Regions from separate parts of the Streptomyces sp. NPDC002676 genome, predicted to be linked through region 2. Evidence: riboswitches for the same ligand, from Rfam matches in the RefSeq annotation. Region 2 holds a riboswitch; the other holds the start of a gene.

Region 1 (7,430 bases), on a different contig from region 2:
ACCCCAAGTACCCGATGGACCGCGGCGCGTTCCTGGACAACAACCACTACGCGGACGCCGCGAAGCCGCAGAACTGGGCGTACGAGGAGAAGGTGATGGGGTGGGGCGCCTTCCCCATCGACACCGGCCGCTCCTACGACGACAACGGCACCATGAACAAGGGCAACACGCACGGCTTCTCCCCGGCCTGGTGGTCCAACGCCTCGGAGCGCACCGACGCCATCAAGCCGCCGCCGTCGACGTTCTGCGACACCACCAACGGGTGCGACCCGATCAACCCGCCGGTCTGCCACACTGTCGCCTGCTACAACCAGCACTGGTTCCACCACGACGTCACGTGGAAGAACTGCGGCAGCCAGCCGACGACCCCCAATGGGCTCGTCAACGAGTGCGGCAACGAGTACCTCACCTACAAGACGGTGCGCGGCGAGCCCGGTGACGCCCATCCCACGCTCGGCCCCTGTGACACGTCTGCCCTGCCCAGCGGCACGGTGCTCGTCGACGACCTGCCCGACGACGCGCCGCAGAACCGCTGCACATCCCGCGGCTGGTCCAACAACGGCACCTTCTCCTGGGAGTTCCGCACGGACGACGAGGGCAAGTACGAGGCCAAGGAGGACCTGCACCAGATCGGCGGCGGCTTCGGTGGCCACTACTGGTTCTCCCACGCGCGTCAGCCCAACAACTGGGACAACTACCTGACCACCAACGGCACGTGGAAGCCCAACCTGGCCGATCACGTCTACAAGGTGCAGGCGTTCGTCCCGTACCCCTCCCACACCACCAAGAGCGCCCGCTACGAGATCACGACCAAGGACGGCAGGACCCGCGAGCGGATCGTCGACCAGTCCAAGGCCAACAACGCCTGGGTGACGGTCGGCTACTTCCAGCTGGGTGCCAACGCCAAGGTCTCCCTGTCCAACGTCACCAGTGACTCCACTTCCGGCGACCTGGACGTGGCGTACGACGCGCTCGCGTTCGTCCCGGTGGACGGGACGTACGAGCACCACACCTTCGACGCGGCGGCCATCTTCGAGAGCAACCAGGACCTGGACACCAACACTCCCTGGCTGATGAAGACCCCGATGCGGACGCGTCGGACCATCTACGACTGGGCGCGCTCACGTACGGCCGGCGGAACGACCTTCGACAACAGCGGACGGCTGGTCGGCCTGTCGAACTTCCAGGTCTGCAACAGCGGGGCGTACAACGACCTCTGTCTCGGCGACAACGTCTCCGCCGCAGTCAAGTCCTGGCAGGCCGACGTAGAGGCGGCCGGAACCGACCCGAACGCTCACCCCTCCGAGGCCGACTGGCTGGGATTCGCGATTCCTGCGCCTCCGGCGACGATCGACGAGCACACCTTCGACGAGAACCGCTCGTACAAGATCCGCACGCACATCGACACCTCGTACATCGTCGGCCCGGACGGCAAGATCATCCCGGGGACCGAGGAGATGGCGGACTCGGGCCGCACCGGCGATACCGAGATCGCCCCGTTCGCCCGCAACTTCATCCAGGCGACGGTCAAGGACTACGGCTCGCTGGGCGTCACCCTGCCCGACCTCTCCTTCGACGCCAAGGACGGCAACGTCACCGGTCGGACCATCCACGTGGCCAATCCGCTGGAGACCGGTATCACGCCCGGGCAGGCCTACCGTTCGGGCCAGCAGCCGACCACGATCGACTCCACCGGCAAGTGCGTGACGACCAAGTTCGTCAGCGGCGGCAGCATCGGCTACCGCCCACTCGACGAAGCGCCCAACACCGACGCCAACATGAGCGCCTGGGTGAACAAGCTCAAGAGCCTCGCCGACCAGCGGAAGATCCCGGTCGAGGTCGCGGACACGGCGGGCGACATCTACAGCCTGTTCTTCCGCGCGCCCGCGCTCGACGGCGGCGGCAACCCCCAGGGTTCGCTGTTCAACATGGCGCCCCCGATCTGGCAGAACGTCAGCATGGCTTTCTGTGCGGGCGGAAGCGTCAAGTCCACGGCCGCGGCGAACATCGACGACGACCCGACCACGGGGCTCGTGTACCAGAGCTACATGCCCAACCTGTACCTCTACCTCGACGGTCACATGGTCGACGAGACCGGGCAGCCGACCAATGGTCCCGTGCAGCGCGGCGACTTCAAGTCGTTCTCCAACATGCCGCTCGGCGACGACCACCACACCGGCTACGGATCCTGCGGCACCGAGATCAAGGGCAACGGAGGAAACCCCTGGAGCCTGAAGGCCGTGCCTTCCGGATTCCCCGGAGGCGTCCCCACCATCCCGATGTTCTGCGATGACGGGAGCCACGCTTCCAGCTGATGTCCCGGGCCCCGGCCGGGTCCGCCACCGCGGGCCCGGCCGGGGCCTTCGCCCGTGCCCACGAAGGAGGACCCGGACCATGGCGCGACGTATCACCGCGCCGGGACTGCTGATGGCGCTGCCGCCCCTGCTCTTCCCTCCGGCCGTGGCGCTGCCGTCCGGCCTCCCCGCGGGCCAGCTGGTCCTCGCCTCGACGATCGGCCTCTTCCCGGCCGTGCTCTCCGGCTGGCTGGCGAGCCGCATCCTTGGCCGACACGGCCGTCTGCGCCCTGCCGCCCTCACCGGGTGCGTGTCGACGTCCCTGTTCGGGTGCCTGGTCGTGGGCTCCGTCTACTACGGATTCGTCTTCGCACCCTTCCTCGTACTCGCCTTCGGCCTCCTCGGCCTGCTCAGCTTCTGGGGCACCTGGACCCTGGCCCAGGACAGAAGACGGGGCGCGGTCACCGCCTCCGTGCCACTGTGCCTCATCACTGCCGTCGCACTGCACGTGTCCACAGGCGGAGCGGCAGGGACACTCCTGCATCTGGTCGGCTGGACGTGTCTGGCCCTCGCCGTCGTGATCTGCGCGGTGACCCTGCTGGCGCTGCGAAGGGGCAGCTGAGGGACCGGGTGCCGGCCTCACCGGCACCCCCGGTTCGAACTCACCGACAGAAATGACTTCAGGTTGTTCCTGGCCGGGCGATGGTGACTGTCGTCGGGAGTGGACCACCACCCTCGCGGGCAGCAGCCGGCTACGCTGCTCGGCCGGCCCTCGCCGCCCAACGAGCCCAAGACACCGAAGTCACCAGCATCGCCCCTAGATCCCCAGCACCGCCCGCAACTGCTCCAGCCCCCAGTCCAGGTCCTCCCCGCTGATCACCAGCGGCGGAGCGATCCGGATCGTCGAGCCGTGGGTGTCCTTCACCAGCACGCCCCGCTCCAGCAGCCGCTCGGCGACCGCCCGCCCGGTGCCGAGCCGCGGGGAGACGTCCACCCCCGCCCACAGCCCGCGCCCGCGCACCGCCGTCACCTTGCCGGTGCCGAGCAGCCCGGCCAGCTCGCGGTGCAGATGCTCGCCGAGGAGCGTGGCCCGCTCCTGGAAGTCGCCCGAGCGCAGCATCGCGATCACCTCCAGCGCCACCGCGCAGGCCAGCGGATTGCCGCCGAACGTCGACCCGTGCTCGCCGGGCCGGAACACCCCGAGCACGTCCGCACTGCCCACCACCGCCGACACCGGCACGATCCCGCCGCCGAGCGCCTTGCCCAGCACGTACAGGTCCGGTACGACGCCCTCGTGCTCGCACGCGAAGGTCCGCCCGGTCCGGCCGAGCCCCGACTGGATCTCGTCGGCGATGAACAGCACGTTCCGCTCGCGGGCCAGCTCCCGCACCGCGGGCAGATAGCCCTCCGGCGGCACGATCACCCCGGACTCGCCCTGGATCGGCTCCAGCAGCACGGCGACGGTGTTCTCGGTGAGCGCGGCCTTCATCGCGGTCAGATCGCCGTACGGCACGATCTCGAAGCCGGGCGTGTACGGGCCGAAGTCCGCGCGGGCCTCCGGGTCGGTCGAGAAGCTGATGATCGTGGTCGTACGCCCGTGGAAGTTGCCGCCCGCGACCACGATCTTCGCCATCTCCGCGGGCACCCCCTTCACCCGGTACCCCCACTTCCGGGCCGTCTTCACCGCGCTCTCCACCGCCTCGGCGCCGGTGTTCATCGGCAGCACCATCTCCATGCCGCACAGCTCGGCCAGCTCCGCGCAGAAGGCGGCGAACCGGTCGTGGTGGAAGGCGCGGGAGGTCAGCGTGACCCGCTCCAGCTGCCGTCTGGCCGCCTCGACCAGCCGCGGGTTGCAGTGCCCGAAGTTCAGCGCCGAGTAGCCGGCCAGCAGATCCAGATACCGGCGTCCCGCCACATCCGTCAGCCACGCGCCCGCACCCGTGGCCACGACGACCGGCAGCGGATGGTAGGTCGGCGCACTGTGCGCGTCCGCAGCGGCGATGAGGTCTTCTGTAGTGGTCACGGCCTCTCCCGGGTACGACGCTGACCCCCCTGCCTGTCCTCGTTTCCCATCCTCCCCCTGAAGACGGACGCGGGCCGCGTTCAACATGCGGTCACCGTCGCGTGGCGCCGTGCGGTGCCCGGTAGGCTGATCGGCGGGCCGTGACTGGCGCGCGGGGCTCTGGCAGAGCCCAGGATGGGACGGACCATCGGGGAGCGGCCCGGCAGGAAAACAGTGCCGTGCGCCTGGGCCGAACGTGAACGCTGTAAGCACACCGTCCGGAGGTCCCGATGCCAGAGCAGCAGCCCCTTTCCACCGAGTCCACCGCCTATCGCGCGGCCCTCGACGTCATCCGCGCGGTCGAGCCCCGGGTCGCCGACGCCATCGGCCAGGAGGTGGCCGACCAGCGCGAGATGCTGAAGCTGATCGCCTCCGAGAACTACGCCTCCCCGGCCACCCTGCTCGCCATGGGCAACTGGTTCAGCGACAAGTACGCCGAGGGCACCGTCGGCCGCCGCTTCTACGCCGGCTGCCGCAACGTCGACACCGTCGAGTCCCTGGCCGCTGAGCACGCCAAGGCGCTCTTCGGCTCCCAGCACGCCTACGTCCAGCCGCACTCCGGCATCGACGCCAACCTCGTCGCCTTCTGGGCCGTCCTCGCGGACCGAGTGGAGGCCCCCTACCTGGAGAAGGCCGGCGCCCGCCAGGTCAACGACCTCTCCGAGAAGGACTGGGCCGCGCTGCGCCAGGACTTCGGCAACCAGCGCATGCTCGGCATGTCCCTGGACGCGGGCGGCCACCTCACCCACGGCTTCCGCCCGAACATCTCCGGCAAGATGTTCGACCAGCGCTCCTACGGCACCGACCCGGCCACCGGCCTGATCGACTACGACGCCCTGCGCGCCCAGGCCCGCGATTTCAAGCCGCTGATCATCGTCGCGGGCTACTCGGCGTACCCCCGTCTGGTGAACTTCCGGATCATGCGCGAGATCGCCGACGAGGTCGGGGCGACCCTGATGGTCGACATGGCCCACTTCGCGGGCCTGGTCGCGGGCAAGGTCCTGACCGGCGACTTCGACCCGGTCCCGCACGCCCAGATCGTCACCACCACCACCCACAAGTCCCTGCGCGGCCCGCGCGGCGGCATGGTGCTGTGCGACGACTCCCTGCGCGAGCAGGTCGACCGCGGCTGCCCGATGGTCCTCGGCGGCCCGCTCCCGCACGTCATGGCCGCCAAGGCCGTCGCCCTGGCCGAGGCCCGCCGGCCCTCCTTCCAGGACTACGCCCAGCGCATCGTCGACAACTCGCGCGCGCTGGCGGAGGGCCTGATGCGCCGCGGCGCGACGCTCGTGACCGGCGGCACGGACAACCACCTGAACCTGATCGACGTCGCCACCTCCTACGGCCTCACCGGCCGCCAGGCGGAGGCAGCGCTCCTCGACTCCGGCATCGTCACCAACCGCAACGCCATTCCGGCCGACCCGAACGGTGCCTGGTACACCTCCGGCATCCGCATCGGCACCCCGGCCCTGACCACGCGCGGCCTCGGCACCGCGGAGATGGACGAGGTGGCGGGACTGATCGACCGCGTCCTGACCACCACCGAGCCGGGCACCACCAAGTCCGGCGCCCCCTCCAAGGCGGCCCACGTCCTGGACGCGAAGGTGGCGGACGAGATCGCCCAGCGGGCGACGGACCTGGTGGCGGCGTTCCCGCTGTACCCGGAGATCGACCTCGGCTGACGCCCGGCTCCGACGGGAGCGCCTTTCCGGGGCGCTCCCGTCAAAGAGGCCCCCAACACCTGAGAGAATGGTGAACATGGCCTCTGACCGACCCCGCGTGCTCTCCGGAATCCAGCCCACCGCCGGCTCGTTCCACCTCGGCAACTACCTCGGCGCCGTCCGCCAGTGGGTGGCCCTGCAGGAGTCCCACGACGCGTTCTACATGGTCGTCGACCTGCACGCGATCACGGTCCCGCAGGACCCGAAGGACCTGCGCGCCAACACCCGCCTCGCCGCGGCCCAGCTGCTGGCGGCCGGACTCGACCCGGAGCGCTGCACGCTCTTCGTCCAGAGCCATGTCCCCGAGCACGCCCAGCTCGCCTGGATCATGAACTGCCTCACCGGCTTCGGCGAGGCGAGCCGCATGACCCAGTTCAAGGACAAGTCCGCCAAGCAGGGCGCCGACCGGGCGAGCGTCGGCCTGTTCACGTACCCGATCCTCCAGGTCGCGGACATCCTCCTGTACCAGGCCAACGAGGTGCCGGTCGGCGAGGACCAGCGCCAGCACATCGAGCTGACCCGCGACCTCGCCGAGCGCTTCAACGGCCGCTTCGGCGACACCTTCAAGATCCCGTCGCCGTACATCCTCAAGGAGACGGCGAAGATCTACGACCTCCAGGACCCGTCGATCAAGATGAGCAAGTCGGCGTCCACGCCGAAGGGCCTCATCAACCTCCTGGACGACCCGAAGGCCACGGCCAAGAAGGTCAAGAGCGCCGTCACCGACACGGACACGGTGATCCGCTACGACGCGGAGAACAAGCCTGGCGTGTCGAACCTGCTCACCATCTACTCCACGCTCACCGGCAAGTCGATCGCCGAGCTGGAGCAGGAGTATGAGGGCAAGATGTACGGCGCGCTCAAGACCGACCTCGCCGAGGTCATGGTTGACTTCGTCACGCCGTTCCGCGAGCGCACGCAGCAGTACCTGGACGACGCCGAGACACTCGACTCGATCCTGGCCAAGGGCGCGGAGAAGGCGCGCGCGGTCGCCGCGGAGACGCTCGCGCAGGCCTACGACCGGGTCGGTTTCCTGCCGGCGAAGCACTGAGCTGTAGAGCACACGGCCAGAGCCGCACAACTCGACGGCGGTAGCCGTACAGTCGATGCTGAATGCTGCCCGAGCAGGCCTCCCTGCCCGGGCAGACGGGGAATACCGGACAAACCGGACGACGGGAGACGACGTGGGGACCGTAACGATCGGCGTGTCGATCGCGGTCCCGGAGCCTCACGGCAGCCTGCTCCAGGAGCGGCGCGCGGGCTTCGGCGACGCCGCGGCTCACGACATTCCCACGCACGTCACCCTGCTGCCGCCGACCGAGGTGGACGAGGCCGAGCTGCCTGCCGTCGAGG
Region 2 (7,430 bases):
GTCAGCCGGCGCAGCGGTACGGCGGCCGGGGCCACGCCCAGCGACACCAGCCGGGCCGCCCAGAACCCCTCGTCGAACTGGACCGGCACCGGCACCGCCGGCACCCCGGCGCGCAGCCCCGCCGCCGTCGTGCCCGCGCCGGCGTGGTGGACCACGGCGGCCATGCGTGGAAACAGCGCCGAGTGCGCCACCTCGCCGATGGTCAGCATGTCGTCGCCGTCCGCCGCGAGGCCGCCCCAGCCGCGCTGGATCACCCCGCGCAGCCCGGCCCGCCGCAGCGCCGCCACGACCTGGGCGCTGAGCCGGGCCGCGTCCGGCACGGTGGCGCTGCCCAGACCGACGAACACCGGTGGCGGCCCGGAGTCGAGGAAGTCCCGTACGGATCGGGGGAGTTGGGTTTCGGTGTCGTACGGCCACCAGTAGCCGCACACCTCAAGACCCGGTCGCCAGTCCCGGGGGCGGGGCACCACCAGCGGGCTGAAGCCGTGCTGCACCGGCCAGTGCCGCTGCTCTCGCGTCCGCATCGCGGCACCGGTGCGCTGCCGGGGCAGCCCCAGCCGGGTGCGCATGCCGGGCACGGACGCCGCGAAGACCTGCTCCGCGGCGCGGTTCACCCCGTGCCCCGCGGTCTGGTTGACCACCGCTCCCCAGGTGCCTCGGCCGAGGACGGGCGGGGCGAACTCGCGTGTGGTGGCGAGGGGTTGCAGATACACCCCCATGCTCGGCAGTCGCAGACCTTCGCCGATCGCATGCCCGATAGGCGCCAGCGAGGCCGACAGGAGCAGGAGATCGCTCTGCCGCGCCGCGGCCAGCAGGTCCTCCGCCATCTCCCCGACCAGCCGACGCGCCAGGTCGGCCAGGCGCAGCAGTTTCCCGACTCCGCTGGTGCTGCGGTGCAGCCCTCGGCCGCGCGGGGACTCCAACTCGGCCCGCGGGTCCACCGGCAGCGCGTGGAACCCGACCCCGGACCCCGCGACCAGCGGCTCGAAGCAGCCGTGGGTGACGAGGGTGACCTCGTGTCCGGCCTGGACGAGCTGGTGTCCGAGTCCGGTGTAGGGAGCCACGTCGCCCCGGGATCCCGCCGTCATGATGGCAATCCGCACGAGGGCCAGTATGGCGTAATGCACTGATGCACTGATGCACTGAGGCATCGAGTCAGAGTGTCCAGAACCGGACGAAGTGTATCGAGAGCGTCCTCACGTACACTGACCAGGTGCCGAAGCTGTGGAACGAGACCATCGAGGAGCACCGACGCGCCGTCCGGGACGCGGTGCTGGAGACCACGGCGAAGCTCGTCGGCGAGCAGGGGCTGCGGGGCGTGACGATGTCGCGGATCGCCGAGGAGAGCGGCATTGGCCGGGCCACGCTCTACAAGTACTTCCCGGACGTCGAATCCATCATGACGGCCTGGCACGAACGCCGGATCACCGGTCACCTCGACCAGCTCGCCGAACTGCGTGACCGCCCCGGGACCCCCGGCGAACGGCTGGCCGCCGTCCTGGAGGCCTACGCGTTCATCCAGCAGCAACGGCACGGCCATGGGGGAGAGTTGTCGGCGCTCCTGCACCGGGGCGACCACGTGGCGCACGCCGAGCAGCACCTGCGCGGGTTCATCCGGGGCCTGCTGGCCGAGGGGGTGGAGACGGGCGACGTACGGGACGACGTCACGCCCGACGAACTGGCCGGGTACTGCCTCCACGCCCTCGCCGGGGCGGGCGGCCTGACCTCCAAGGCCGCGGTCAAGCGGCTCGTCGCGGTCACCCTGTCCGGACTGCGCCACCAGGCCTGACCGGTCAACTCCCGCCGGGTGTGCGCCGGGCCAGGAAGGCCTTGCCCCGGCCGAGACCCGCGCGGCCCAGGACGACGTGCCCGGCCATGAAGACGACCTTCAGCGCGACGAGTGCCAGGACGCCGCCCGCGGCCCAGTCCGTCCACGAGGGGGCGGCCGTCACTGCTCCGGCGACACCGAGGTGCAGGGCGACGACGAGGACGCCGACCGCGACAAGACCCGCCGGTCCGGCCAGCCCTCGGAGTCTCCCCTTGCCGCCCCCGGCGGGCAGGGGAGCGGGCGTCGGGGGGTGCTGCCAGGTCACCGTCAGGCCGTCACGCCGGCCGATCTTTTCGAGGCGTCCGGTGATGCCGTTCCGGAGCTTTCGCAGGGCCTCCTCGTCATCGGCCTCGACGCGCAGCGTCAGCGCCTCCGCGGTGGCGTCGAGGGTCCACCGGCCCTCGGCGAAGCGGACGGTCCCGTGGGTGCCGGACCACTCGACGTGCTCGACGGCGGGCATCCGGCGGCCCCCATGGGCGGCGGGCGCCCGGTGGCGCATGCCGCGCATCGAGTCCGTGTGGCGGCAGAGTTGGACGAGGTACCGGCTCGCGCGGTCGGTCGCGATCCGGGTTTCGCAGGCAGGCATGGGTTCCTCGTTTCGTGCGGCTGTCCCGCGGAGTTCAGACTCTGGAGACGACGGCCAGCCAGGCCCGGATGCCGTCCGGGTCGGTGGTGACGTCGATCGTGGCCGGTTCGATGGAGTCGACGCGGCAACCGTCGGCGAACGATGACGCGATCTCGTCCCGCGTCACCCGCCTCGGGCCCTGGTCGCCGGGCTGCCGGTCGCTGAAGCAGAGCATGAAGTAGCGGCCACCCGGCGTCAGTACGGCGCGCAGGCTGTCGACGAAGGCGGCGCGGTCCTCGTCGCCGAAGATGTGGAACAGCCCGCAGTCGAGCACGGTGTCGAAGGACTCTCCGAGTTCGGCCAGACTGCGGGCGTCGTGGTGCAGGAACCGCGCGGTGAGTCCCCGGTCGCGCGCCTTCTGCCGCGCGGCCTCCAGGGCTCGGGAGGCGAGGTCGACGCCGGTGGCGTCCAGGCCCAGGCTCGCGCACATGAGCACGTGCTCGCCGGTACCGCAGCCGACGTCCAGCACCCGGCCGCGGATCTCTCCCGCGTCGGCCGGCGCGCGGAATTCCGGCTGCGGCCGGCCGATGTCCCACGGGGGAGGACTGGCGTACATGTCGTCGGGCCGGTGCCACATACGGATGCTCCTTCGCCGGCGACCGTCCGGAGCGTCGTCCGGCTTGCCTGGCGTCCAGATTTATCGAGACAGAGTGTCTATGTCAAGTCTCGATGTCGCACTCAAGCGGAGCATCCCGGCAGAACGGGGCGCTGATCAGGCTCCGAGCTGCCGGCCGGCGGCCTCGACGGTCTGCTCCAGCAGCGTGGCGATCGTCATCGGACCGACCCCGCCCGGCACCGGCGTGATCAGCGAGGCCCGCTCCGCGGCCGAGTCGAAGTCGACGTCGCCGACGTTGCCCGGGTTGTAGCCGGCGTCGATCACGACCGCGCCCGGCTTGATGTCCTGCCCGCGGATCAGCTTCGGCCGGCCGACGGCGGCGACGACGATGTCGGCCTCGCGGACCGCAGCCGACAGGTCCCGGGTGCGCGAGTGGCAGTACGTCACGGTCGCGTCGCGGGCCAGGAGCAGCATGCCCACCGGCTTGCCGAGGATCGCGCTGCGGCCCACGACCACGGCCCGCTTCCCGGCCGGGTCGACGCCGTACGCGTCGAGCAGGCGCAGGATGCCGCCCGGCGTGCAGGACACGAAGCCCGGCAGGCCGAAGCTCATCGTCGCGAACGACGCGAAGGTGACTCCGTCGACGTCCTTCTCGGGCGCGATCGCCTCGAACGCGGCCCGCTCGTCGATGTGGTCGCCCATCGGGTGCTGGAGCAGAATGCCGTGCACGGCCGGGTCTGCGGACAACTCCCGCAGGGTGCCCATCAGTTCGGCGGTCGTCGTGCTCGCGGGCAGCGCCACGTGCCGGGACGCGATACCGGCCGTGCGGCAGCGGTTCTGCTTCATGCGGACGTAGGTGACGGACGCCGGGTCCTCGCCGACCAGCACCGTGGCCAGACAGGGCTGGGTGCCTGTCCGCTCGGTGAGGTCGGCGGCCCGCTTCGCGGTGTCCTCGACGATACGGCGGGCGAGGGCGGTTCCGTCCATGAGCCGGGCCTGGGTCATGCTGCACACTCCTGAGCTGGTTGAGACTCCTCGCCCAGGCGCGCGGCATCGACCACGGGCCGCTCCCCGGTGGTGCTCCACCTCAGCGCCAGTCACGGCCCGCACACAGCGTAACCGAAAGCCCGTACATCGGTCAGGCCGCGTCCTCGTCCCCCTCCGCGGGCGGCCCTGCCGTCGGGTCCGCCCCCGCCAGGAACGCCGACGTCTGCGCGGCCAGCCGGTCGGCGCCGATGGCCTCCGCCCAGCGGACGATCTCCGCCGCGAGCGCCCTGGCGCCCGCCTCGTCGCCGCTGTCGCGGGCCAGCACCGCCAGCAGGAGCTGCTGGGAGAGCGTGCCGGGTACGGTGCCCGCGCCGGCGCCCAGCGCGGTGGCCCGGCGCCAGCGTTCCCCGGCCCGCTCGTGCTCGCCGGTGTCGTGGTCGTGGTCGCCCAGGTGCCGCAGGGCCTCGCGGGCCAGCAGAGGGTCGGGGCCGTCCTCCCCGGCCCGCAGGGCTGCCGCGTACCAGCCGGCGGCACTCTCCTGGTCGGCGAAGTGGTTGTCCGTGATCAGCCCGAGGTGCATCGCCGCCCAGCCCCGGCGCACCTCGTCCGGGGCGGTGTCGTGCAGCTCCCGCGCCCGCTCGAGGAGCGCCGCGAGGGCCTGCGGGTCCTTGCCCCGGGGGCCGAAGCGCAGGGTGCCGTCGACCAGGAGCAGCCCGGCATAGGTGAGCCGGAGCCGGAGGACGTCCGTGTCCCAGTCGCCGTCCGGGAACGCCTTCTCCGCCTCGGCGATGCGCTCGGCCGCGGTGTCCGTCCCGGCGAACCAGTCCCGCTCCAGGGCGACTTCGGCGGCGGCCCGGGTGATCCGGGCGCGGGCCGCGGGCTGGTGGACCGTGGCCGCGCCGAGCAGGGCGGCGGCCCGCTCCCAGCGGCCCGCGATCCGCAACTCCCGTACGGCTGCAAGGAGTTCGTCGAGCTCCACGGTGGTGTCGAGGTGTGTCTTCGAGGAAATTGCCATGCGCGGAACGGTAGTTAGATGAAAAATCATCCACAAGAAAACTACTGTGGGAGGCAGCGGTGCAGGACTCGGTGGACCGGCATGTGGCCGTCTGGGCACGTGAACTGGACTGGCTGGACCCGGTGAAGGAGGCGATCATCGCCCGGCTGGCGATCCTGGCCCGGCACACCGCGACGGTCCGCCGGGCGGTGCTGGACGACGCGGGCCTGAAGTACTGGCAGTACAAGGTGCTGCTGATGCTCCGCAGGTCCGGGCCGCCCTACGAGTCCAGCCCCTCGCGCCTCGCCGACCACCTCGGGCTCAGCCGGGGCGCGCTGTCCGCACGGCTCGCGCCCATCGAGGAAGCGGGGCTGATCACCCGTACGCACGAGAGCGGCGACCGGCGGCGGGTGCGGGTACGGCTCACCGAGGCCGGGCACGCCGCGTTCGAGGCGCATGCGGCAGCCGAGGGCGAGGGCGAGGGCGCGTTGCTCGCAGCGCTGAGCGAAGAAGAACAGCGGACGCTTGCCGACCTGCTGCGGACGCTGGTGCTGGCCGTCGAGGGCGTCCCGGCCGCGCCCGCCCCAGCGCCGCCGGCGCCGAGAAGGTCCAGGTCGGCCGGGAGGTGACCTGGACCCTCGCGAACCTTGTGCCTACTCGTCCCATGCCTGGATGAGGATCTGTTCGGCGATCTTGCCGTTCCGCAACGTGACCATCGATTCGGCGAGGACGCGGTTTCCGTCCCCGTACTGGCAGGACTCGCTGAAGGCGGCCCGGTCGCCCTGAATGATGCACTGGTCCAGCTTGTGTGTCATGTCACGGCGGTAGATGTCGTCCAGCAGCTCGGCGATCTCGCTCCGGCCGTGCACGATCTTGGGGTGGCTGGGCTGGCTGTTGTGGTCGATGATGCGGATCTCCGCGTCGTCCGCGTAGAGCGCCAGAAGGGAGTTCCCGGTGGTCCCTTCTATGGCTCGGCGCAGTGTCTCGGTGGTGAAGGCAGAGCCTGTCGCGGTGCCCATGGTGACCTCCTTCAGGCGCCCGTGCCCGGGTGTGGAGCCGGCCGCACCGGCTCCACCTTCGAGATTCCTCCGCCCCGGCGGACACGGCAAGCGCAGGCGGCCCGCTCCGCCTCACGGGTGAGCGCGGCCCGCCGCCCGTGTCCGGCAGGGGCCCGCCACCGTTGCGCAGGACATGATCTCAACACGACGTATCGTCGCCGCAGTCGGTCTGGCCGTCGGCGTCACGGGCCTCGCGGCACCGCTCGCGAACGCGGCCGACGCGGGCGCCGCGGACACCGGGCAGATCAAGCCCATGGCCGTCCTCGACTCGGTCACCGACAGTGCCGTCCCCGAGCAGCACAAGGCCCAGATCCCGCGCGTCTCCGAGCAGATGCGCGGGCTGAACCAGCTCAGCGAGCTGAACAAGCTGAACGAACTGCACCAGGTGACCGACCTCGTCGCGCCCGTGACCAACCTGCTCCCCGCCGTCCAGTGATCCCGGCCCGGCTGCTTTCCGGGCCGGGCTGCTTCCTCAGCACGGCTGCTTCCGCGCCATGATGGACGAGCCGGGTCCCGAAGAGCCCCGATGACGATCGGTCGCGCGTAGGGTCGGTGGGGAAGACAGTCGAGGGAAGGGGCCAGGCTATGGCGCAGGAAGTACGCGGCGTAATCGCACCGGGTAAGGACGAGCCCGTACGGGTCGAGACGATCGTGGTCCCGGACCCGGGGCCCGGCGAAGCCGTCGTACGCGTCCAGGCCTGCGGGGTCTGCCACACCGACCTGCACTACAAACAGGGCGGAATCAGCGACGAGTTCCCCTTCCTGCTCGGCCACGAGGCCGCCGGCGTCGTGGAGTCGGTCGGTGCGGGTGTCACAGACGTGGCGCCCGGTGACTTCGTCGTCCTCAACTGGCGTGCGGTGTGCGGAAACTGCCGGGCCTGTCTGCGCGGCCGGTCCTCGTACTGCTTCAACACGCACAACGCGAAGCAGCGGATGACCCTCACCGACGGCACCGAGCTGTCCCCGGCGCTCGGTATCGGCGCGTTCGCCGAGAAGACCCTCGTCGCCGCCGGGCAGTGCACCAAGGTCGACCCGGCCGTCTCCCCGGCCGTCGCCGGTCTGCTCGGCTGCGGCGTGATGGCCGGCATCGGCGCCGCGATCAACACCGGCGGCGTCGGCCGCGGCGACTCCGTCGCCGTCATCGGCTGCGGCGGCGTCGGCGGAGCGGCCGTCGTCGGAGCGAACCTCGCCGGCGCCGCGAAGATCATCGCCGTGGACATCGACGACCGGAAACTGGAGCTGGCCCGCACCCTCGGCGCCACCCACACCGTCAACTCGAAGCACGCCGACCCCGTCGAGGCCGTCCGCGAACTGACCGGGGGCTTCGGCGCCGACGTCGTCATCGAGGCGGTCGGCCGCCCGGAGACGTACCGCCAGGCCTT

The links. A riboswitch is a leader RNA that binds a small molecule or an ion and turns the genes downstream of it on or off. The one in region 2 is predicted to bind ZMP and ZTP.
Region 1: another riboswitch for ZMP and ZTP. It lies ahead of ACWD3E_RS23795 (glycine hydroxymethyltransferase); the one in region 2 lies ahead of ACWD3E_RS09510 (bifunctional 5,10-methylenetetrahydrofolate dehydrogenase/5,10-methenyltetrahydrofolate cyclohydrolase).

The regions. Positions count from the first base shown of each region.
Region 1 is NZ_JBSFVT010000008.1:208,454-215,883, reverse strand. It holds gene ACWD3E_RS23810 (golvesin C-terminal-like domain-containing protein) at 1-2,315, shown strand, start outside; gene ACWD3E_RS23805 (hypothetical protein) at 2,395-2,916, shown strand; gene rocD (ornithine--oxo-acid transaminase) at 3,112-4,317, opposite strand; ZMP/ZTP riboswitch at 4,448-4,554, shown strand; gene ACWD3E_RS23795 (glycine hydroxymethyltransferase) at 4,587-6,038, shown strand; gene trpS (tryptophan--tRNA ligase) at 6,115-7,128, shown strand; gene ACWD3E_RS23785 (2'-5' RNA ligase family protein) at 7,262-7,430, shown strand, end outside.
Region 2 is NZ_JBSFVT010000002.1:529,443-536,872, reverse strand. It holds gene ACWD3E_RS09530 (glycosyltransferase) at 1-1,088, opposite strand, end outside; gene ACWD3E_RS09525 (TetR/AcrR family transcriptional regulator) at 1,214-1,789, shown strand; gene ACWD3E_RS09520 (DUF2218 domain-containing protein) at 1,794-2,414, opposite strand; gene ACWD3E_RS09515 (class I SAM-dependent methyltransferase) at 2,449-3,030, opposite strand; gene ACWD3E_RS09510 (bifunctional 5,10-methylenetetrahydrofolate dehydrogenase/5,10-methenyltetrahydrofolate cyclohydrolase) at 3,166-4,014, opposite strand; ZMP/ZTP riboswitch at 4,040-4,120, opposite strand; gene ACWD3E_RS09505 (hypothetical protein) at 4,148-5,011, opposite strand; gene ACWD3E_RS09500 (MarR family winged helix-turn-helix transcriptional regulator) at 5,071-5,619, shown strand; gene ACWD3E_RS09495 (nuclear transport factor 2 family protein) at 5,644-6,009, opposite strand; gene ACWD3E_RS09490 (hypothetical protein) at 6,182-6,484, shown strand; gene ACWD3E_RS09485 (S-(hydroxymethyl)mycothiol dehydrogenase) at 6,634-7,430, shown strand, end outside.